Regions from separate parts of the Bacillus sp. CPT56D-587-MTF genome, predicted to be linked through region 1. Evidence: predicted binding sites of a transcription regulator. Region 1 holds the regulator's gene; the other holds the start of a gene.
The links. The regulator LexA, encoded in region 1, represses DNA repair genes until DNA is damaged. The targets are predictions, from matches to a motif close to CGAACATATGTTCG.

Region 1 (12,528 bases):
ATCTTTTGCACCTTCTAATGTTGGAAGGTCTTGACGAGTTAATACTAAAGCAGTTGGTTTGTTTGTAGATTCTAAAGCTAGTCTCCAAGCTGCAACAGATTCGTTACCATCAGCAGGACGGATAACAGAAACGTTTGGCATTGCACGAAGCGCTGCTAATTGCTCGATTGGTTCATGTGTTGGACCATCTTCACCAACAGCGATACTGTCATGTGTAAATACATACGTTACTGGCAATTGCATTAATGCTGCAAGGCGAATTGCTGGACGTAAGTAATCAGAGAATACGAAGAACGTACCACCGTAAGTTTTTAAACCACCATGTAGTGCAATACCGTTCATTGCTGCACCCATTGCGAACTCACGTACACCGTACCAAATGTTTTTACCGCTGTAATCATCTCTTGTAAAGTCTTTTTCGTTATTCATGTATGTTTTGTTAGAACCAGCAAGGTCAGCAGATCCACCGAAGAATGATGGTACAGACTCTGCAATTGCATTAATTACAGCACCAGAAGAATTACGAGTTGCTGCTTTTGATCCTAATTCATAAGTTGGTAAGTTTTGCTCCCAACCTTCTGGAAGTTGACCGTTCATTGCTGCTTGGAATTCGTTTGCTAATTCTGGGTATGCTTGTGCATATTCACCTAGCATCGTGTTCCACTCAGCTTGCGCAGTTTCACCAACATCTTGTACTGTTTTACGGAAGTTGTCATATACTTCTTCTGCTACGTGGAAGTCTTGCTCAGCAGTCCAAGCATATGCTTCTTTCGTTAATTTTGTTTCTTCTACACCAAGTGGAGAACCATGTGAAGCTGATTTTCCTGATTTGTTTGGAGAACCGAAACCAATTGTCGTTCTTACTTCAATTAGCGTTGGGCGTTTTTCGTCAGCTTTCGCTTCTTCAATTGCTTTCGCGATTGCTTCAATATCGTTTCCATCCTCAACACGGATTACTTGCCATCCGTATGCTTTGTAACGATCTTCTACACTTTCAGAGAATGAACGATTTAAATCGCCATCTAATGAAATATCGTTTGAATCGTAAAGCACAACAAGACGACCTAATTGTAAATGAGCAGCTAATGAAGATGCTTCAGCAGAAACGCCCTCCATTAAATCTCCATCACCACAAATAGCGTATGTATAATGATCTACTACATTATACGCATCACGGTTATATTTAGCAGCTAAATGTCTTTCAGCCATTGCCATACCTACAGCAGTTGCAATACCTTGTCCAAGTGGACCAGTCGTTGCATCTACACCAGCTGTATGACCGTACTCAGGATGTCCTGGAGTTTTGCTTCCCCATTGACGGAAGTTCTTTAAGTCATCCATTGTTACATCATAACCAGATAGGTGAAGTAGGCTGTATAATAACATTGAACCATGACCTGCAGATAATACGAAACGATCACGGTTAAACCACGTTGGGTTATTTGGATTGTGTTTCATAAATTGAGTCCATAATGTATAAGCCATTGGTGCTGCACCCATTGGCATTCCTGGGTGACCAGAGTTTGCTTTTTCAATCGCATCGATGGATAATGTGCGAATCGTGTTGATAGAAAGTTGTTCGATTGAATGTGACATGCTATTCTTCCCTTCGCTTATATTAGTAAACGTTTTATACATTTATATGATAGCTTCCCACGCAAGATTATACAACATGTATCGACAAATATGTTGATATTTTTTTGATTTTTTATAAAAAAATCAATGTTTCCGGGAATGTATGGGCATTCAATATGACATACTTTTTCATTATTTTTATTTTAAAAAGAAAGGGAATTATCTGTATATTTATACAAATTTCTTCTATACTTACTTTTTTAAATAAGTTTTTAAAAACATAAAGAAGCATCTAACTTCGATGCTTTTCAAATAAGTTAAACAATCCGTTTCCGAATCGAGCTTGAAATCAAATCAATTATAATTACCATTAAAATAATACCTAATAAAATAATACCAACACGAGACCAATTCCGTGAACTCAGCGCAAAAATTAAAGGTGTACCAATCCCTCCTGCTCCGATAACTCCTAAAATCGCAGCGGATCGTACATTAATTTCAAATCTGTATAACGTATACGATAGAAAATCTGGTAACACTTGCGGTAACACCGCATACCAAAGTATTTGAAAACGATTTGCTCCTGTTGCTAGTAACGCTTCCGTCGGTCCTTTATCTATGTTTTCAATTCCTTCTGAATATAGTTTTCCTAACATTCCAATAGAATGCAATCCTAAGGCTAATACTCCTGCAAAAGAGCCTGGACCAACAGCTTTTATAAATAAAAGAGCCATAACTAATTCAGGAAATGTACGAACAAAACTAAGTACAAATTTCCCAAATCCTGAAGTTAATTTTCCACTACTCATATTCGTTGCCGCCCAAAAAGCAAACGGAACAGATAAAAATGCAGAAATAAATGTACCTAATATCGCAATTGCCAACGTATCAATTAATCCATGTAATAAATCTTCACCATCTGGCAAAGATACATACGACCAGTCTGGAGTCAATATCCCTGTCATAATTGCTTTTGTAATTTCTCCCGCCGTTTCCTTTATTCCCTCTAGCGGTACTCCTGAAAAAGCCCATATATAAACAAATGTAAGTGCTATAAAAATAAACGAGCGATACACACTCGGTTTCTTCGGTTTTGGTACGATTATCGTCGTTTTACTCATTATAATTTCTCCCGCAACAATGTACTTACATAATCAATAATCAATTACCAATACAACAACAAGAGTATAGATGATAATAGATGCAGTTTGTTGATATTGTAAAAATCCAAGTGTACGATCATAATATAGTCCAATACCACCTGCTCCTACTAAACCTAGGACAGCCGCTGCCCGTACATTCACCTCAAATGTATATAGTACATAGGAAACAAAGTGTGCTTTTACTTGTGGAATGACTCCATAAACAATCCATTGCACCTTATTAGCCCCTACAGCTGTCATCGCTTCTAGTGGGCCAGGGTCAATTGATTCAATTGATTCATACAACAATTTCGCCACGAGCCCAATTGAGAAAAAAGTAAGAGCTAAAATACCCGGAAGTGGTCCTATTCCAAAAATAGCTACGAAAATTGCCGCTAATAATAAATCTGGTATCGTTCGAATAAAATTTAAAATCAATCGAGCTGGACTGTATAAAAATGTACTAGTAAACACATTACTTGCCGCAAACAGTGCAAGTGGAATAGCTAAAATCGCTCCTAAAGTCGTCCCAATAATCGCCATACGTATTGTATCTAACATTGCTGTTGTAATAACTTGAAAATAACTCCAATCTGGCGGCACCATTTCTTTTAACAAATCCATTATATTAGGAAAACCAACTACTAGCTTTGAAAATGATGCGTCGACCTGTATACTACTTCCCCACAACAGTAAAATGAATAGAATAAACGTTAACATATGTTTTAACTTACTCGGCGGCTTCGGTATCGACTTCGAATATATCGTCACATCATTCATTTAGCTGCCACCTCTAACAATTCACTTTTCTGTGCTACGTCACCATAAATTTCAGCAAACTTTTCATCCGTTGCTGCTTCTACTAAACCATCAAAAACAATTTCGCCTGCATGTAATCCAATAATACGCGTCGCATATTGCCTAGCTAAAGCAATAGAATGTAAGTTTACAATTGTTGTAATTCCAAAATCTTCATTAATTTTCTTTAAATCATCTAATACTTGCTTTGTTGTTAGCGGATCTAACGACGCAACAGGTTCATCTGCCAATATGATTTTTGCTTCTTGCGCCAATGCTCTAGCTATCGATACACGTTGTTGTTGTCCTCCTGATAATTCATCAGCACGTGCATATGCTTTTTCTAAAATGTAACTACTCAGCCACCTTTCGGTGTCTTTTTTAAATTTTACTAGTTTCATATGCCTCCCATTTGTAAATACTGAGTATATCAAACAGGGGAGGTGAATCTTATGGTCGATCGAAAAATTATTTGAGATACATATAAAAAAGGACCTGAAGCTGTTATTTCTTTATTTGAAGAAACATTTTCTAAGTTAGAAAAACGTATACAAGAACTAGAAAATGCTTCAAAAAAAAACTCCAAAAATAGTCATAAGCCACCTTCTACAGATGGTTTGGGTAAGCCCGTTACAAAAAGTTTGCGCAAACCGTCTCATCGTCAAACGGGTGGCCAGTTGGGCCACAAGGGACATACTCTTGGTTTGACAGCGACTCCAGATCATACGATTACACATTCTCCTACATATTGTACTTGTTGTCATACTTCCTTGAACCACGAGCCTGTAAAAGGGTATCGCATTCGCCAAGTGTATGACTTACCACCTATTCAGATCGAAGTGACAGAACATAAAGTAGAACAGAAAGAATGCCCACATTGCCATTCTATCCAAGAAGCCCAATTTCCTTCGACAGTATCTCGTCCTGTTCAATATGGTCCAAATATAAAAAGACTGATTCCCTATTTAACGCATTATCAATGCATTTCTTTGAAGCGAACAAAAGAATTCTTTCAGGATTGTTTTGGACATTCTATAAGCGAAGGAACCCTGGTAAATCATACACAGGCTTTCGCTTCTCAATTGCAGCCATTCATAAAAGAAGTAAAGGAAAAGATTCTGCAGTCTCCTGTTGTCCATTTTGATGAAACTGGTATGCGTGTAGAAAACAAAACACAATGGTTACATACTGCCAGTACACCGGAGGTGACATTGCAACATATTCATCAAAAACGTGGAAAAGAAGCAATGGATGCTGGAGAAATCTTGCCATCTTTTTCTGGAATTGCGATGCATGATGGTTGGAAATCGTATGATGCGTATACAGATTGTCGTCACGTTTTATGTAATGCCCATCTCTTACGAGATTTACAAGGAATTATAGATAGTACTGGAGAACAATGGGCACAACAGATGCAGAAATTTCTAACGCAAGCGTTGACGATGAAAAAGCAATCCGAAGGTACCATGCCAAAAGCGACGCAAAAGAATCTGTTTATTATGTATCAATCCATATTGAAAGAACAACAGATTCTTTCCACGAAACAAAAGAAGAAAGGAAAGCAGACGCCTTCTCAAAATTTATGGAATCGCTTCGTCAAGTATTCTGACAGAATTCTAGCGTTTTTAGAACATCCAGCCATTCCATTTGATAACAATCAAGCAGAACGGGATATTCGGATGACGAAAGTAAAACAGAAAGTGTCTGGGACTTTCCGAAGTAAGAAAGGCGCAGAATCTTTTTGTCAGATACGAAGCTTTATGAGTACCATGAAAAAACAAAAACAATCGGTCTTACAAGCGATAAACCAAGTCATAGAAACTAGAACGGTTCCTTGGAATAACACGACTTCATAAGAGAATTTCTCTATTTGGCATAGATTCTTTCTCTGATTGGAGTATTTTCTTTTCATGTTTTCGAATCGGAAACATGTATTTGGCCTGTTTTTTTATTTGAAGAAGCTGAGTAGTTACTCTAAAATATTCACTCTTTTTAACGCTTGAAATGCGAGCTCCACATCCTCTTTCGGAAACAAACCTAACGTTGTACACAATGTCGAATGATATCCAACACGGCCAGCTAATACATTCTTCAATACTGTTGATCGCTTTACAAGGTTAAAACTTTGAAAGATCATACCAATATCCCGGCGCATACGTCGTAAATCTTTTCCTTTTGCAGCAGTAATAGACTCACATTCAATCATGATTTCGCCTTCTGTAATCTCATGAAGACGATTTACCGATTTTAGAAGTGTAGACTTTCCAGCTCCGGACAGCCCTACCATTATAACAAACTCACCTTTTTGAATTTTCAAGTTTATATTATTCAATCCTTTTGTACCATTTGGATACACTTTGGAGACATTTCGAAATTCTATCACACATCTTACCTACCTTCTATGTATTCAAAACGGCAAACTAACTGAAAACATTCCCTTTCAGCTAGCTGCCATTTCCATATGTATTATTGCGTTTTTACTTTCTTCCCATATTCACGAACGATGTCAAATTTACTATCATCAGATTTAACATATCCTTCATGTGAATATACTTCTTTAATGATTTTGTGACCTTCCTCATTTTTTCCAATTTCAATGAAAGCATCCTGTAATTTCTTGCTCCACTCTTCATCTAAATCAGAACGTACCGAAATCGTATCGTTTGGAATTTTCTCCGTAAATTTCACTATTTTCGTTTGCTCGAATATATTCGGATAATCTTTTTTTACAATATTACGAGCATCTTGGAATACAACAGCTGCATCTACGTCACCATTTAAAAGAGCAATAAGCGACTGATCGTGACCTTTTAATGTAACAGGTTTCACATCTTTTAACGGATCAATTCCCTCTTTTAATAGAACAGCTGCAGGCCATACATACCCTGCTGATGATGTTACGTCTTGATAACCAATCTTTTTACCTTTTAAATCTTTTACACTATTTATATTAGAGTCTTTTTTAACAACAAACTCAGATTTATAATAATCTACTAAATCTTTTGTAGGAGCTCCTGTTTCATCCTCTACTCCAAAACGTTGTGCTTGTAAAATTACATTTGCAGCCTTCTTTTCATGTGCTAATACGTACGCTGTTGGCGGTAAAAATCCTACATCTACTTGTTTAGATGCCATCGCTTCTACAATTGTATTGTAGTTCGTTGAAATACTAACTTTTACTGGAATATTTAACTTATCACTTAATAGCTTCTCAAGCGGTTTTGCCTTCGCCTCTAACGTATCTGCATTTTGAGAAGGAACAAATTGAACATTTAAAGTCTTCGGTACATACCCTTTTTTCGTATCTTCATTTTTACTTGCACTTGATTCCTTCGTTCCACAGCCACTTAATAATCCCGCTGCTAGTACAACTGTTGTGCTCATTGCAAAAACTTTTTTCAACATATTAATGCCTCCATTTTTCATTGTTATAAAATAACCTTTCATAAACATGAAGAAATATATCACATATTTTTACAAATAATTGATTATTTACAGAATCTTTACACATTATATACACTCACATTAAAATTCTCTTCACATATTTGATATGATGAATTGGAAGATAACAATAGAAAAGGTGAGTCATATTGGAACAAAATCAAACTGTAACTTTAAACATCTTATTAACAAGCGATATACATGGCACTGTTTATCCTATTCACTACCAAGATAACTCCCCAGCAGAACTTGGTTTAGCTAAAATTTCTACTCTTATAAAAAAAGAACGTTCCCAAAATACAAACGTTCTTTTAATTGATAATGGCGACTTTATTCAAGGAACACCATTTACTTATCATTATGTTACATACGAAAAAAACAAAAAAAACCCAATGTCCTTATTAGCGAATTACTTACAGTATGACGCTGCAATTATCGGCAATCATGAGTTTAATTACGGGATGGGTATATTAAATAACGCTGTGACTACTGCGAACTTCCCGTACCTATCAGCAAACATTTTAGATAAAAACATAAAGAAACCTTATTTCGGAAAACCTTATATAATCAAACAGATTGAATCCAATATAAAAATCGCTATTTTAGGGGTGACAACGCACTACATTACCAATTGGGAACAATCCCATCACATTAAAGACTTACAATTTGAAGATGCATTAGAAACAACGAAAAAGTGGGTTTCTTACATTCGCAAACATGAGAAACCAGATTTACTAGTCGTAGCGTATCACGGGGGAGTTGAACGAGATTTACAAACCGGGGTACCGACTGAAGTTTTAACAGGAGAAAACCAAGGATATGCAATGTGCCATGAAATTGAAGACATAGATATTTTATTAACAGGTCACCAACACCGGGAAATTGCTCACACAATGGCTAACGGTGTAACAATTTTACAGACCGGATGTAATGGAAACTCAGTTGGAAAAGTAAAAATAACATTCGAAAAAACAAAACATAAATGGGTTAAAAAAGAGAGTTCTTCTGAATTATTATCTGTACAAGGAGTTGAGGCTGACCAAGATGTACTTTCATTGGTAGCCGATTACGAAGAGAAAACACAAAAGTGGCTTGATCAACCTATTGGAATCATTCAGGGGGATATGCAAATTTCAGATGCTATGCAAACTCGTTTGCATGATCATCCTTTTATCGAATTCATAAATAAAATACAGATGGATATAGCTAATGTATCAATTTCTTGTACAAGTTTGTTCCATAATACATCTCCAGGTTTCCCGGAACATGTAACAATGCGTGACATCGTTTCTAATTATATTTATCCAAACACATTAAAAGTAATTAGAATAACTGGAGCGGATATAAAAAATGCTCTTGAACTCTCTGCTTCTTATTTCACATTAAAAACAGATGGATCCATCACCGTAAGTCCTACCTACATAGAACCAAAGCCACAACATTATAATTATGATATGTGGGAAGGGATTTCATACGTATTAAACATTTCAAAACCAATTGGTGAAAGAGTAGAATCTTTACAGCATAACAGTGCTCCTCTTAATATGAATGAAGAATATGACGTTGTAATGAATAATTATCGTGCAAGTGGCGGGGGAAATTTCTTTATGTTTCAAAACAAACCGGTAGTAAAAGATATACCCACAGATATGTCTGAACTTATCGCTAATTATATATTGGAACATAAAACGATAGAAGCAACAGTTAATAACAACTGGAAAGTTATTAAATAACGATTTTTACATATAAAAAAGATGGGCTTCGCCCATCTTTTAATTTAATTTTGCATTATCTTGCTTTTTTAAAGCTTTTAATTTCGTCGGTGTAACATCTGTACCTTCTTCGTTAACAACTTTAATACCTTTAAGTTCGTTTAACATATTTTGACGAAATCCTTTTAAATATTGTTCACGTAGCGATTGACGCTCACGTTGCTCTTCTTCAGTTAAACCTTCAGCTTTTGCTTTTTTCGCTAAGAAGTTAATGCGTTCAACGAGTTCGTGATTAATCATCTCGAATCCCCCTTCTAATCAAAACTGATTATTATCATACAATAGTTACTCTTCTTTATCAAGCAATTGCTTCGTATACTCTACATATCTACGATGTACAGTCGCCTTTGAAACATTATGACCAAATCCACGTAATGTTGCTGCAATTTCTTCAAACGTGAGTTCACTTTTTCGCAAACGTACAATTTCCTCAATTGGCACTTCTTTTTTCTCTCTTCCTACACTTAAATGACGATTTTTTAAATTTTTTTCTGGACGATAACCTTTTTCTACTGCACGTTGCATACCTCGTTTAATTTTCAAATTATGAATCTTTCTTTGATATTCTTCAACAATACCAATAATATCTAATACCATTGAATCAGAATCCGACAATTGTAATTCACCATTATGTGTATGCGTATATACTTTTATGCCTTCTTTATGTAAACAATGCATTAACGCGATCTTCGCATTTCCTCTACCAAGACGCGTTTCATCTTGTATAAGTAACACATCAATTTGTTCGTCTCGAATTGTATCCAACACCTCTAATATACCGTCACGTTCAATTGTATATCCACTAGCCTGCTCTTCAATCACCTTAGTAACATTCATTTGATAGCGCTCAGCTAAATGCAATAATTCATCTTTTTGACGTAATAATGATGTTTCTTGCGCTTCTTTCGTTGTACTCACACGTGCATAAATAATTGCATTCATTTTGAACCCCTCTTTCTCCCTACTATTTCCCTATAGTGTAACATAAATCCGCCATTTGTTCGAACTTATGTTTGTAGAATGTTTTTTCACATGTTATACTTATTAATAAGAAAAATGAAAGAAAACGAGGTGTTAGAAAACATGGAAAAGTTAACGAAACGCCAGCAAGACATTCTCGACTTTATTAAGCTAAAAGTACAAGAAAAAGGATATCCACCTTCCGTACGTGAAATTGGTCAAGCAGTCGGCCTCGCTTCTAGTTCTACAGTGCACGGACATTTATCACGATTAGAAGAAAAAGGATACATTCGACGCGATCCAACAAAACCACGTGCCATTGAAATTTTAGGTGAAGACCGAATGGATACGGAAACACAATCTGTTATTCAAGTTCCAATTGTCGGAAAAGTCACTGCTGGTTTACCAATTACAGCGGTCGAAAGCGTAGAAGAACATTTCCCACTTCCAGCTAGTATTGTTGCTGGAGCAGACCAAGTGTTCATGTTACGTATTTCTGGAGATAGTATGATTGAAGCTGGTATTTTCGATGGAGATTTAGTTGTTGTTCGCCAACAGCAGTCTGCATATAATGGTGAAATTGTAGTCGCTTTAACAGAGGATAACGAAGCAACAGTTAAACGTTTCTATAAAGAAAAAGACCATTTCCGTCTACAACCAGAAAACTCTTCATTAGAACCTATCATTTTAAAACAAGTGTCAGTTATCGGGAAAGTAATTGGCGTATATCGTGATTTACATTAAAAATAACAAAAAGAAGATAATTACCTTATTTATATACGGTAATTATCTTCTTTTTGTATTTTGATAGATTTCCATGCATTCTATTTCTTATTAACGAGTTTCAATCGTCACATCTCCCGCAGCCGTTTTACCGCTAATCTTTTTACTACCATTTCCAATTGTTACATTTTTATTTTCTTCATTAAAAATTGTTACATCTCCAGCAGCACTTTGCCCAGTAATTACCGCATCTTGTGGTTTTTCCGATAAAGTAATATCTATATCTCCCGCAGTTGAACTTGCTTCTAGATTATACTTAGAATCATGATCTTGAATATTTATTTCCCCACTTGTTGTTTTTGCGGTCACTTTCCCTAATACCTTCTTAAAGTTCACCTCACCAGCTTTTGTCGATCCCTCCACATTCTTAGCCGTTACTTGTTTCAACTCTACTTCTCCAGCAAGTGTTCTAACACTTACGCTATCACTTTTCACATCACTCATTTCGATTTGTCCAGCAGATGAATTTACTTTTACATCTTGGTAAGAGCGTTCGGGCACAAGGAGAGTCAATTTAGACGTTTGAAACCTAAAATCGTAAAAAGAAAAATCAAATGAAGCACCTTTTTCTCTTTCCCCAATAATTTTTAATGTGTCACCATCTTCTGCGATACGAATCTCTTGTTTACGTACATCTCCTGACTCTGCTTTACATAAAAAGCAGAGTCAGGAGATTTTTGGACAATAATATCCCCGGCATCTAACTTAACTTCTATATTTTTTAATGTTTCGTTTTTAATTACATTTTCTTTATCGCCTTTTTCAGCAGTTTGTACTGCTTTTTCATATGTTTGGGAAATTCCTATTACTCCAATAATGATACAAGCGATAGCGATTAAAAATAGTTTTTTCATCATTTACTCTCCTTTTATCATTTTGAAGTTCCATATTACATATCGTACACACAATCTCTTAAACCACTTTGTACTATAAAAAGCGATAATACATAACAATAAACCTACCCCAACAAACGTTATACTAACGAAAAGATCCAACCATATAAAAGTACCCATAAATACTTTTCCAATAACGAAAAATGGTGTTACTACACTAGCAATACCACCGATCCAAAAAGAAAATATAAAAGCAATAATTGCGACTAACGGGCCTAACACAATAATAAAATTAAACAAACTAAGTCCAATCGCTGCCATAACAGCTCTTGTCACATTTGAAGTCGATGGATTTTTTTTCATTTCATCGAAGCGATACATCGCAAGTAATTCTTTCGCGATTACTTTCGGAGAACCAAGGCCCTGTATTATTTCCGATTCAGTTTTCCCCTCTTCTAGTCCAAACTGAAAGTGCTCTTCATAATCCAATAAAATATCTTGCCTCTCTTCCTCTGGTAACTTTCTAAGATAACTTGATAATTCTTTAAGAAACCCTTCTTTACTCATCCCATTCCACCCCTTCAATAATTTCTTGTACCCCTTTCGCAAAATCACGCCATTCTGTTACTAACAAATGAAATTGCGTCTCCCCTTGCTCTGTTAATTGATAATATTTACGAGGTGGCCCTTCCGTAGATTCCTTTAAATACGTTTGAAAATACCCTTCTTTCGTCAAACGACGTAATAAAGGGTATACTGACCCTTCCGATATTAAAAATTTATTAGAAATTTGCTGAACAAGTTCATAACCGTAACTATCTTTACGTTTTACAAGTGCTAATACACAAAGTTCAAGCACACCTTTTTTAAACTGAACGTTCAAGTGCCATCCTCCTTTCCTATCTTAGTACTGTTCAATACACGGCACCTGTTTTATCCATAATATACCACTTAGTATTATTTATTGCAAGGTACTAAACTATATTTATTCCCTAAATTTAGAAAATTAACTAACGAAATCCTGAATAAGACTATGTTATAACTAAGCAGCATTCAAAGTTTCATTTCATTTACATTAATATTAGACTTCATTCACTCTTTCCTCTTGAAAAATCCACCACAAACTTATTCACTATAGCTAATGAGAAAAAGCCCCCATACTTATCGGTATTAGGGCTTTTTCTCATTAGCTATATATGAATCGAATTCCTATTTGAGAACCTG
Region 2 (12,528 bases), 500 kb from region 1:
TCGTGTCATAAATAGACTCAACACGTTTTAGTGCACGTTCTCTATTGTATCCATATAATTCGTCTGCTACGTTAATTACGCCACCTGCATTAATTACATAATCTGGTGCGTATACAATACCCATTTCATGAATGATGTCACCATGACGATCTTCTTTTAATTGGTTATTTGCAGAACCTGCGATTACTTTTGCTTTAAGTTGTGGAATAGTTTCATCATTAACTGTTGCGCCTAGTGCACATGGTGCGTAAATATCGCATTCAACACCGTAAATTTCATTTGGTTCAACTGCTGATGCACCGAATTCTTCTACAGCACGTTGTACAGCTTCTTTATTAATATCTGTAACGATTAATTTTGCTCCTTCAGCGTGTAAATGTTTGCATAGGTGATATGCTACGTTACCAACGCCTTGAACAGCAATTACTTTTCCTTCTAAATTGTCAGTACCGAAAGCTTCTTTTGCAGCTGCTTTCATACCACGGTAAACACCGTATGCAGTTACCGGAGATGGGTTACCAGAAGAACCGAATGATGGTGAGATACCTGTTACAAAGTCAGTTTCTTCATGGATAATATCCATATCATCTACTGTTGTACCAACATCTTCAGCTGTAATGTAACGTCCGTTTAATCCTTGGATATAACGTCCTAGTGCACGGAACATTGCTTCGCTCTTATCTTTACGAGGATCACCGATAATTACTGTTTTCGCACCACCTAAGTTTAAACCAGCTGCTGCGTTTTTGTATGTCATCCCTTTTGCAAGACGCAATGCATCTTCAATCGCCGCTTCTTCAGAATCATATGTCCACATTCTTGTTCCACCAAGAGCCGGTCCAAGTGTTGTATCATGAATTGCAATAATTGCTTTTAAACCAGATTCTTTATCTTGACAAAATACTACTTGCTCATAATCATATTTTTCTAAGTATTCGAAGATTTCTAATGTCATTGTCGTTTCCCCCTAATGTTTTACCCTTTTTGGTTTATTTTGAAGCAGTCGCAACTGCCAATGCTAATGAATATACTTTTGTTTCTGCTGAATCAGCACGAGATGTTAAAACGATCGGTGCTTTTGCGCCAGCAATCATTGCTCCTACTTTTGCATCCGCAAAGTATACGAGTGATTTATATAGCACATTTCCAGCTTCAATCGTTGGGACGAGTAAAATATCTGCCTTACCTGCTACATCACTTACTATGCCTTTATGCTCTGCTGCAATTTGTGATACTGCATTATCTAAAGCAAGTGGTCCATCAACGATACAATCTTTAATTTGTCCGCGGCGATTCATTTGTGTTAACATCGCTGCATCAATTGTCGCCTGCATCGCTGGATTCACAACTTCTACTGCTGCAATTGGTGCCACTTTTGGCAAGTCGATTCCTATTGCCCGGGCAACTTCTACAGTATTTTGTATAATAGCAGCTTTTTGTGTTACATCAGGTGCGATGTTCATCGCTGCATCTGTAACGAAAATAAGACGATCGTAATTTGGAACTTCAAATGCTGCTACATGTGAAAGTACGCTACCTTTACGTAGGCCCCACTCTTTGTTTAACACAGCCTTCAAAATATTCGCTGTTGGGATGTTCCCCTTCATAAGCACGTCTGCTTCACCATTTCTCACAGCTTTAACAGAAAGTTCTGCAGCCTCTGCACTAGACATTGCTGCAATCACTTGAACATGTTCTGAAGTTTGTAAACCATGTTCTTGTAGCATCCCCATTATTTTTTCTTGATTTCCATATAGACGAAATTGAGCTAACTGTAATTTAATTGCTTTCGCTACAGCTTCAATTACTTCATGATCTTCAGCTACTGCTACAGCTACAGTTTTTTTAGGCTGCCCTGCTGCTTGATCAATTAAGTATTCTAACTTCATATTTTGTAATCAACCCTTTCCGTCGTCCCTCGTCTATTTATAAAGCAAATACCGTGCCAACTTTTAAAAGTGGTCTTACCAATAATGAAAACGCATTCAAAATGCAGTAAAATCAATACTTTGGAAAATAACAAAAGATTCTGTCTTATTTTGTCGCTTTTTGTATACCATGCAATAAATTGCACGGTACGCAATTTATTGCATGCTATTTTTTGCATGGTCATACTTTTCTAGCTTGTAATATAAATTTCGAACGGAAATTCCTAACGCTTTTGCAGTTTGCGTTTTATTCCCATCAAATCTCTCCAAATATTCATGAATAATATTCCCTTCAAACTCTGTCACTAAATGTTCAAGTGGCTTTTCTTCTAATTCAGGTAATAAATGAGATTGCTTTGACTCCACCTGCTCTTCGTTATGTAATGGCGGTAAATGGTGTACATCAATATAGGTCTCGTTATAATTCATAAAGATAATAGCTCTTCCCAGAATATTTTCAAGTTCCCTCACATTCCCTGGCCATTCGTATGATTGTAAATATAAAATGACTGAATCAGTGAGCCCTTCTACATTACGACCGTAATCTTGATTAATTTTTTGAATCAATCTGTCCGCAATTGTCGGTATATCTCCTTTACGTTGACGAAGAGATGGAATTTGAATTGGGATTTTATTTAATCGATAATATAAATCCTCCCTAAACTTCCCTTCTAGAATAGCCTTTTCTAAATTCACATGCGTCGCTGCAATTACTCGAACATTAATAGGTATCGCTTTCGTTCCACCAACTTTTACAATTTCTTTTTCCTGCAGTACACGAAGGAGTTTCGCTTGTGTATTTGCAGATAACTCCCCTATTTCATCTAAAAAAATACTACCGTTATTTGCTTCCTCAAAGAACCCACGTTTCCCGCCTCTTTTCGCTCCAGAAAACGCCCCTTCCTCATAACCAAATAATTCACTTTCTAACAACGTCTCCGAAATGGCCGCACAGTTTACACGGACGAACTTATTGTATTTTCGATTACTTCCATTATGGATTGCATGTGCAAACAATTCTTTACCAGTCCCAGATTCACCGCGTAACAGCACTGTTGCTGGTGTATTTGCTCCTAGCTTCGCCTGTTCGATAGCTGCCGTTGTTTCATCTGAATTCCCGACAATATCATCAAATGAATATTTCGCTTCTAATGTGCGAATAATTTGCCTTGCTCTATTCAATTCATTTGTTAACTTTTGAATTTCCGACACGTCACGGATAACGCCGACGCTTCCTTTCAATATTCCATCCACAATGACTGGTGCCACGTTTACAATTACATCGCGCTTTTTTTGCCCAATCTTCATATGTATTCCGCGCACCGCACGACGCGTTCGAAGTACTTTCATATGCATACTTTCGCCTTCTACAATATCAGTTGTAGCAGGCTTCCCAATAATATCTTCTTCTGTTAAACCCGTTAATTTCGTATATGCCGGGTTAATGACTAAACCTCTTCCTTTTTCATCCACAACCGAAATTGCTTCTTCAGATGAGTTAATAATTGCCTCTAATAGTGTTTGAATCTCCTTTAAATCTGTAACTTCTTCCGCTAAATCTACAACTTCTGTTATATCTTTAAAAATTGCAAATGCCCCTTGTACCTCTCCGCCCTCTTTTAATATCGGTATACGCGTTGTAATAATTTTCTTTCCATTCTCTAATGTTAGTTCATAATTTACCTCTATTTGTTTCGTACGTATAATGCGAAGTAATTTACTAGTTGGAATGACTTCTAAAATATATTTTCCTATCGCCTCTTCTTTTTTATATCCGATAATACGCTCTGCACTTTTATTAAAAAGACGAACTTGTCCCTCTCGATCAATTACAATCATGCCGTCATGTGTAGAATTTAAAATTAATTCTCCTTGTTGCGTTTGTTCCTCTAATCGCCCAATCAGCCCTTCCTTCTCATGCGCTAATCCTGTAACAATTTTTGCGATATCACCTGGTATAAGAAGAGTGTCTTTTTTCTTTTTTTCCAATAAAACCTTATGCACATCATCTTCACCTGTCATATCAAATATTACATCGATATGCATAGAAAGAAATGGAGTTACACTTTCTCCAATTGCAATCCCGTATTCCTTAGCAATTTGTAGTCCTTTTGCCAACGGATTTATATCAATAATCCCTATAATTTGAAATATATTCGAACTTTGTAACAGATTCAGCAGTGCGCTCCCGCCTTCACCTGCACCAACAATTAATACTTTTTGTTTCATATATCCCACTTCCTCTCGAAGTAACTCTGCAAATTTTTTCACACCTTTATCTTACTCGTTCAGCACCCTCTTGACAAACCCCCTTTTCTTATAACATCATTAAAATATACGAAATAATCTGAAAAGGAGCGTTATGTATGCAGCGTTACGTTGCTCTACTATTAGCACTCATCCCTATTTCATTAGCTGTGTTTGGTATAAAGTTAATGAGAGATACTGTATTCGGGATTCTATTTCCACCAATCTCTATACTGTGGTTACAATTTTTAATCGGCGCTCTCTGCTTCGGGCTCGGGTTTTATATCTTCGGTGGCTTCGTCTTGCACCGAGACCGTAAACGAAATAAAGTACAAGCTCGCTTTAGAAGATAGGAATGCCCCACTATTTATAAATAAAAAAATGAGACCGTTACACGCGGTCTCATTTTTTTATTGGCATTAACGTTCTGGCCGTTTCAGGGTAATCAGTAATAATCGCCGATATATTCATATCAAAATATTTACGCATAAGCGTTTCTTCATTAATTGTATAAGGGCGAACCTCTACACCACTTTCCATCGTTAGTTCGGCAATAGCATCTTGAAGGTAACGATAATTCGGATGTACTGCTGTAGCCCCCATTTTTTTCGCGTATGCCCACGGACTATGCAAACCTTCGCGATATAAAATTGCTGTTTGAATATCAGGAGCCATCATATGGCACCGTTTCATACTGTAGTGATTAAACGAAGAAAATATAACACGATCCTCTAGACTAAATTTCCGTACAAGCGTTATAACTTCTTCCTCTAAACCTCTGTATGGAATTTTATTATTTTTAAGTTCAATATTAAGTAGCAAACTCGTTTGTGCAAGCCATTCTAATACCTCTTCTAAAAGTGGTATTTTACAAAAACCTACTTTATCACCAAATTTATAACTTGCATCTAACTTGCATAAGTCCTCATATACATAATTCCGAACCGCACCTTTTCCATTTGTTGTCCGGTCCACCGTTTCATCATGAATGACGACAACTTTTCCGTCTTTCGTTAATTGAACATCAAGTTCAATTCCATCCGCTCTAAAAGACTCAGCCGCTTCAAATGAAATCATTGTATTTTCTGGGTACGTTCCAGCCGCACCACGATGTGCAAATATAAGAGTCATCCTCACTCCCCCAATCTTATGCTATACTATACGAAAAAGGAGGTACTTCTATGAGACCATTACAAATCTCTCCAGATACTGCAGTCCGCTTATCAAAAGCACTAGGTGTTCCACTTGAACAACTCATGCATATGCCGCAGCACATTTTAATTCAAAAGCTAGTTGAATTAGAAAAACAAAATAAAGACGAAGAATAATACAGTCCTGTTTTGCAGGACTTTTTATTATTTTCTATTATATCACGGATGCCTTTCCTACTAAAATCCTTTAACAGATGTACTACGATGTGATTTAGCCGTTCCTTCATCATTTAATAATGAATCACATCTTTTCTTTTTTGTTACACGTCATAAAGAAAGCAGACCATTTATTTATAAGTCCCATTACGTCCTTAAAACACGATAATAAAAAAACTAGAGAAGTCCTTTATATTATTTTTTATTGAACGTGCGGAGCATCCCCTGATTCGTATAGTTCTTTCGCTTTTTCCTCCCCGAATGTAGTTAAAATATAATGTTGCTCTTCTAACGCATCCATTGCTCTAGTTACTTTACAAACGCTATCTTCTTGAGCATCCGAGAAATAATTGTGATCTTCTAAAATTTTACTAAAATCTTTTTCCGCCCATCTATCAGCAATTGCTAAAAGTTCATTTTTCTTCGTAAAGCTACTCTTATTTATAATTTCTTTTAATTTTTCAGCATTACTTTGAATCATTGGGATAGAGCCCGATTTTCGTTCTGCCACCACTTTTTGATGAGTCATGCGATGCATCGCTGTAATGACTTCGCTTTCAGTAGAATTTTCAGTAACATACACATCAACAAAGACCCCATCCACCTCTCTACCTACTATTGTTTGGTCTTCTTTTTTATCTATTTGAGCGCTCACTTCTTTATCTACTGGATTATCTGCAAGTTCTAACATTCCAAATGTAACTGCAATAGCAAGAACTCCCATAGCTGCTACTATTCCTAGCCAAGTTGAAATTTTATTTTCCATTCCCCTTCTCCCTATCTATATCTATTTTATTGCCTTATAAAAAACTCACTTACATGTAATATTACTAAAAATAGGTTTTATTTCCCATGATATCAAATAATCTCTTTTTCTCAACAAAATAAAAAGACCAACGAATTATAACATTCATTGGTCTTTCATTAAAAAGTTTATTGGCTTTAAAATTAACATCGAGCATAGCGTTCCAGCATACATCGGTTTTACTAAAACGAAAACCCATTGCTACTTCTACTCTCAGCTAGCTTTATGTTCAAGTCTCAGCTTATCCGCAACCATTGCGATAAACTCAGAGTTCGTAGGTTTTGCTTTTGACATGGATACTGTATAACCGAATAAGGACGAAATAGAATCAATATTCCCACGGCTCCAAGCTACTTCAATCGCGTGACGAATTGCGCGCTCCACACGGCTTGCTGTTGTATTATATTTCTTTGCGATATCTGGATACAATACTTTCGTAATCGATCCTAATAATTCGATATCGTTGTATACCATGGAGATTGCTTCTCGTAAATACATATATCCTTTAATATGAGCGGGTACACCAATTTCATGAATGATACTCGTAATACTCGCATCTAAGTTTTTCGGTTTTCCATCTACTGTTGTTGCTGATCGGAATGATGGTAGTGGACGTTTAATCATAGCGTTTGCTTTACCACTCACTTGACGAATATGACTCGTTAAATTCTCCATATCAAATGGTTTTAATATGAAATATGAGGCACCTAAGTCAACTGCTTTTTTCGTCACATCTTCTTGGCCAAATGCTGTCAACATAATTACGCTAGGCTGTTTTAACCTTTCAATATGTCGCATTTTCTCCAATACAGCTAAACCATCTAAGTGTGGCATAATAATGTCTAAAACGAGTACATCAGGTTGCTTATCTGTTAATAAGTTTAAACACTCTTGACCATTATAAGCAGTACCGATTACTTCCATATCATCTTGAGCGGCTACATAGCTCTCTAACATTGATACTAGTTCTTTATTATCATCCACAAGACATACTTTAATTTTCTCCACAGCTTTTCCTCCCTTACCGAATCGATTCTCCGACATGTGTATCCTTCTAGGCTACATGAATTGTTCGACAATTGTGTGAAAATTCCCTTTTAAAGTTTCTTACTTTCCGATAAAATCACAAAAAAATATGTTTATCGTTCATTTATTCCCTTTCGCAACACATTCCATCATAGAAATACAACGAAACGTTCAACCCTTTCCTTTTATTTTACAACAAAAAACACCTCTTGCGGAGCTTTTACAAAATTTCAACGAATTTTTCAACAGAAAAAGCGAGCTAATAATATATATTAGCTCGCTTTTTTCTCTTGATCATAAATATTAATTCCAGCTTGATGTAACATCCATTCAATATGAACACCATATCCTGATGTTGGATCATTTACAAATACATGTGTAACAGCACCAATTACTTTTCCATTTTGTACAATTGGACTTCCGCTCATTCCTTGTACGATACCGCCCGTTTTCGCTAATAGACGTTTATCTGTTACTTTTATTACCATACCCTTTGTGGCTGGGAATTTTTGCTGCACTGTACTAACGACTTCAATATCAAACGCTTCTACTTTATCTTGATCAATAACTGTTAATATTTTTGCCGGTCCTTCTTTTACTTGATGAGATAATGCGATAGGCATTGCTTTATCCATTATACCGTTTTTCATATTCGTATTTAATTTTCCAAAAATACCATATGGACTATTAATTGTAATATTGCCAATCACTTCACGGTCTGGTGAGAATCTCGCTAATTTCTCCCCTGGATTCCCATGACTACCTCTTTCAATTGATGTAACTGTCGAGCGCATAATTTGTCCATCTTCGACTTGAATCGGCTTTTTCGTATCATTATCAGAAATAACATGACCAAGTGCCCCATATTTCATAGAATCTGGATGAACAAATGTCATCGTTCCAATTCCAGCTGCCGAATCACGGATATACAAGCCAATTCGATAAGACGATTCACCGTTGTCTTTTTGTGGAGTTAGCTTCGTACGAATATATTTTCCATCTCTTAACAATACAAGATTAAGCGGTTCACCTGTTTCTCCACTATTATGAATAAACGGTGCTACATCACTCATTCTTTCAATTGTTTTACCATTAATTTCAGTAATCATATCTCCAATTTGTACACCTGCTGTTTCACCAGGAGATATTTTACCTTTTTCAGTTTGAATTAAATGATGGCCTACAACAAGTACACCTTTTGTATTTAATTTCACACCAATTGATTGTCCACCTGGAATCACTTTAAAATCTTTTAACACTTTCACATTTACTTTTTTTACTGGAAAACCAGCAAGCTGAAATACCATATCAGCTTCACCATTTTGATGAGAATTTACCATAAGTCCTTGTTTTTGTTCATTCGAACTCACTGTAAATACATGACGATTTGTGGATGAAGCTTTGAAAACTGGTAATGATGATATTTCTGATTGTTGTCCTTCAAAAACAACAAGTTGTTTCGGTGATGAAATAAACGTTCGAAGCGGTTTAAAACATCCAATAAAAACTAAAGAAACAAGGAGACAAAGACCTATTATTTTTCGAAATTTTTCTAATTTCAACTTGTTCACTCTCCTCGCTCCTACCCCACATTCAGCCTCTTGGCTTCACTTTTTAATCTCTCCTTGCAGTGCTTTATTTATAACCGGAAGAATTAAGAAATCGTCATTTGAGAAAAAAAGCTATCCATTACTGGATAGCCTCTGCTGTCTGTTTAAAATGATGCGCTTGCGTAAGTAATTCTTTCGCATGCTCTGTCGTTAAATCTGTGATTTCCACACCAGAAATCATTCGAGCTATTTCTGTTACTTTATCCTCCATAGTTAAAACAGTAACCGATGTAATTGTCCGATCATTCGCTACTTGTTTTCGAATAAATAAATGTGAATCGGCCATTGAAGCTACTTGAGGTAAGTGCGTAATACAAAGTACTTGCGAGTTTACTGATACTCGATAAATTTTTTCCGCAATAGCCTGTGCGACCCGGCCACTTACACCCGTATCCACTTCATCAAAAATAACAGATGCAACCCCTTGATGCTTAGAAAAAATGCTTTTTAAAGCTAAAATGATACGAGATAACTCTCCGCCAGATGCAACCTTTGAAAGTGGTTTTAGCGGCTCTCCTGGGTTCGTTGAAATATAAAATTCCACATGATCGTAACCATCCGCCGTAAGTCTTACCGGCGCACCTTCCACAAGGGGCTCTTCTACATTTCCTTCTCTCTTCATAATTCTCACTTCAAATTTCGTTTTTTCCATATATAATTCTTTTAATTCCTGATGAATTGCATTTGTAAGGTGTTCTGCAAGCTCATGACGCATATTACTTAACAACGTTGCTTCTTTCAGAATAACACTTTCTAATTCCTTCAACTGTTTCTTCGTCGTTTCAATATGAACGTCTTTATTTTCAATCGTAAAAATTTCCTGTTCAATTTTATCAGCATACGCTAAAATCTCTTCTACAGTATTTCCATATTTTCTCTTTAGCATACGAATTTCATTCAAACGTGTTTCGATTTCATCTAAACGATTTGGATCATATTCCATCATATCGAGCTTTTCTCTCAGTTGATAGGCAACCTCTTCTAATAAGTAATAGCTATTTGCAATTGAATCATGATTCTCCTGATACACTTCATCTAAATGTGTAATACTTTCCATTTGCCCCATTGCACTTCTTACATTATCTAACCCTTGTCCGTCGGCACTTAACGAACGATATGCATCACCTAACGCTTTATAAATCTTTTCAAAATTAGAAATTTGCAATCGTTCCTCAGTTAATTCATTTTCTTCATCCATCTTTAAATCCGCCTTGCGAATTTCTTCATGCTGAAATTGAATTAAATCTAAGCGATGTGCCATTTGTTGCTCATTTTCACTTAACGATTTCAATTGTTTTTTTAATTTTTCATAGTCAGCGTATACGTTTTGATATATGTCTAATTGTTTAACGATTCGATCCCCATCAAAGTGATCAAGCATAAACAGATGTCGTTCTTCATTCATTAAATCTTGCGTTTCGTGCTGTCCATGAATATCAACAAGTGTTTTCCCAATTTCTTTTAATATGCTAAGTGTAACAAGCTTCCCATTTACACGACATACACTCTTCCCGTTCGCAGCAATATCACGCTTTAAAATAATCATGCCATCTTCTATTTCTATATCTAACTCTTCTGCCTTTTCAATACATGGATGCTTCTCATCTTCAACATAAAATAGCCCTTCAATCTCAGCCTTCTCTGTTCCATATCGAACAAATTCTGCTGACCCACGGCCACCTACAAGTAAACTAATTGCATCAATAATAATCGATTTTCCGGCCCCTGTTTCACCGCTTAAAACCGTTAAACCTTTTTGAAAAGAAATATTTAATGCTTCAATAATAGCAAAGTTTCTAATCGATAATTCCGATAACAATGCCCCATTCACCTCGTTATAAAATAATCCCTTACTAAAGGATTTTCTCAGTTCTTCATTCAAATAATCATGCTATATATTTGTATGTATATACTCTTCTAACCCGCTTCATTGTACCAAACATTTGTTTTACGGGTCAATCCATCTATTTTCTAACTTTATGCAAACAAAATATTATATTACAATTGAAAATTCATATTTTTAACCAATAAAAATATCTTGTTCACTTTCCACTTTACGATGGAAAGCAAACAAGATTTTTTGTTACAACATATTTAAGAAACGATCAGAGACAACACCTGTATCGTCAGGTGTACGGCAAATAATTAAGCAAGTATCATCACCACAGATGGTTCCGATGATCTCATCCCACTCTAAATGATCAATAAGTGCTCCAAGTGAATGAGCGTTACCAGGCAATGTTTTTAGCACAAGCATATGTCCTGCCGTGTCTAATTTTACAAATGAATCCACTAGATTTCGTTTTAATTTTTGTAACGGGTTAAATCGTTGATCTGCTGGCAAGCTATATTTATAGCGCCCATCATGTAATGGCACCTTCACTAAGTGCAGTTCTTTAATATCGCGCGATACTGTTGCTTGCGTTACATTAAATCCCTCATTACGTAAAATATCAACTAATTCATCTTGTGTTTCAATTTCTTTGTTTGCAATAATTTCCCTGATTTTAATATGGCGCTGACCTTTATTCATACATTTGCACCTCACACTATCTCTTACCATAGTTTAAACATTGGTATACTTCACTTATTTATGTTAACTTATAATTCGTTTCTTGTACACAATTGTTTTTACAATCATTATACAATTACAGCAAAAAGAGGAACAACATATGTTATTCCCCTTTCCCTTTTTGTTTTAGAACTTCATGCGCTTCTGTAACAACTTGCTCTATAGAAATCGGAGAATGATTTTCGCCATTCTCACGTTCACCATGCCATTTCAGATGAATTAAAAATTCAATATTACCATCCCCACCCGTAATTGGTGAGAATGTTAAACCTTCCACATCATAGCCTTCTTTTAAAGCAAACTCGACAATCATTTCTACAACAGCTTCATGTACTTTTCTATCACGAACGATACCTTTTTTCCCAACTTGCTCTCTTCCAGCTTCAAACTGCGGTTTAATTAACGCTGCTACATCTCCGTTAGGCATAAGCATTGTTTTTAAAACTGGCAGTATAAGCTTTAATGATATAAATGAAACATCAATACTTGCAAATTGAGGTAAACCACGTTCTAAGTCTGCTGGTGTCACGTAACGGAAGTTTGTTCGTTCCATTACAACAACACGCTCATCTTGACGTAATTTCCACGCTAGTTGATTGTATCCTACATCTAATGCATAAGATAATTTCGCTCCATTTTGAAGCGCGCAATCTGTAAAGCCACCAGTTGATGAACCAATATCTATCATAACTTTATCTTGTAAATCAAGATGAAATGTCTCTAATGCCTTTTCAAGTTTATAACCACCACGACTTACATACGGCATAACTTGTCCCTTCACCGTAATCTCAGTATCTTGCGAGATTTTCTCTCCTGGCTTATCAAGTCTCATCTCATTTGCATATACGAGTCCGGCCATAATGGCGCGCTTTGCTTTCTCCCGCGTTTCTATAAGTCCTCGCTCTACTAATAGTACATCTACTCTTTCTTTTTTTACGCTCATTTGTTACGCCCTTTTTTGTTTTGATGGAAT

Region 2: a site for LexA is predicted at 10,920-10,933, ahead of recN (DNA repair protein RecN). Genes of this name have one in related genera too.

Annotation. Positions count from the first base shown of each region.
Region 1 covers NZ_JBYTEF010000001.1:3,287,405-3,299,932, forward strand. The annotation lists gene tkt (transketolase) at 1-1,596, opposite strand, end outside; gene phnE (phosphonate ABC transporter, permease protein PhnE) at 1,893-2,696, opposite strand; gene phnE (phosphonate ABC transporter, permease protein PhnE) at 2,730-3,497, opposite strand; gene AC3WVZ_RS16930 (ATP-binding cassette domain-containing protein) at 3,494-3,916, opposite strand; gene tnpC (IS66 family transposase) at 4,022-5,371, shown strand; partial or broken gene AC3WVZ_RS16940 (ATP-binding cassette domain-containing protein) at 5,488-5,898, opposite strand; gene AC3WVZ_RS16945 (phosphate/phosphite/phosphonate ABC transporter substrate-binding protein) at 5,982-6,920, opposite strand; gene AC3WVZ_RS16950 (bifunctional metallophosphatase/5'-nucleotidase) at 7,106-8,689, shown strand; gene AC3WVZ_RS16955 (DUF896 domain-containing protein) at 8,729-8,968, opposite strand; gene AC3WVZ_RS16960 (YneB family resolvase-like protein) at 9,014-9,670, opposite strand; gene lexA (transcriptional repressor LexA) at 9,812-10,432, shown strand; partial or broken gene AC3WVZ_RS16970 (DUF4097 family beta strand repeat-containing protein) at 10,523-11,328, opposite strand; gene AC3WVZ_RS16975 (DUF1700 domain-containing protein) at 11,329-11,871, opposite strand; gene AC3WVZ_RS16980 (PadR family transcriptional regulator) at 11,864-12,187, opposite strand.
Region 2 covers NZ_JBYTEF010000001.1:3,790,418-3,802,945, forward strand. The annotation lists gene AC3WVZ_RS19445 (leucine dehydrogenase) at 1-955, opposite strand, end outside; gene yqiS (phosphate butyryltransferase) at 990-1,889, opposite strand; gene AC3WVZ_RS19455 (sigma-54 interaction domain-containing protein) at 2,085-4,157, opposite strand; gene AC3WVZ_RS19460 (DUF2627 domain-containing protein) at 4,295-4,528, shown strand; gene AC3WVZ_RS19465 (glycerophosphodiester phosphodiesterase) at 4,578-5,306, opposite strand; gene AC3WVZ_RS19470 (YycC family protein) at 5,357-5,503, shown strand; gene AC3WVZ_RS19475 (PRK06770 family protein) at 5,745-6,308, opposite strand; gene spo0A (sporulation transcription factor Spo0A) at 6,561-7,355, opposite strand; gene spoIVB (SpoIVB peptidase) at 7,646-8,944, opposite strand; gene recN (DNA repair protein RecN) at 9,063-10,802, opposite strand; gene argR (arginine repressor ArgR) at 11,067-11,516, opposite strand; gene AC3WVZ_RS19500 (TlyA family rRNA (cytidine-2'-O)-methyltransferase) at 11,659-12,498, opposite strand; gene dxs (1-deoxy-D-xylulose-5-phosphate synthase) at 12,502-12,528, opposite strand, start outside.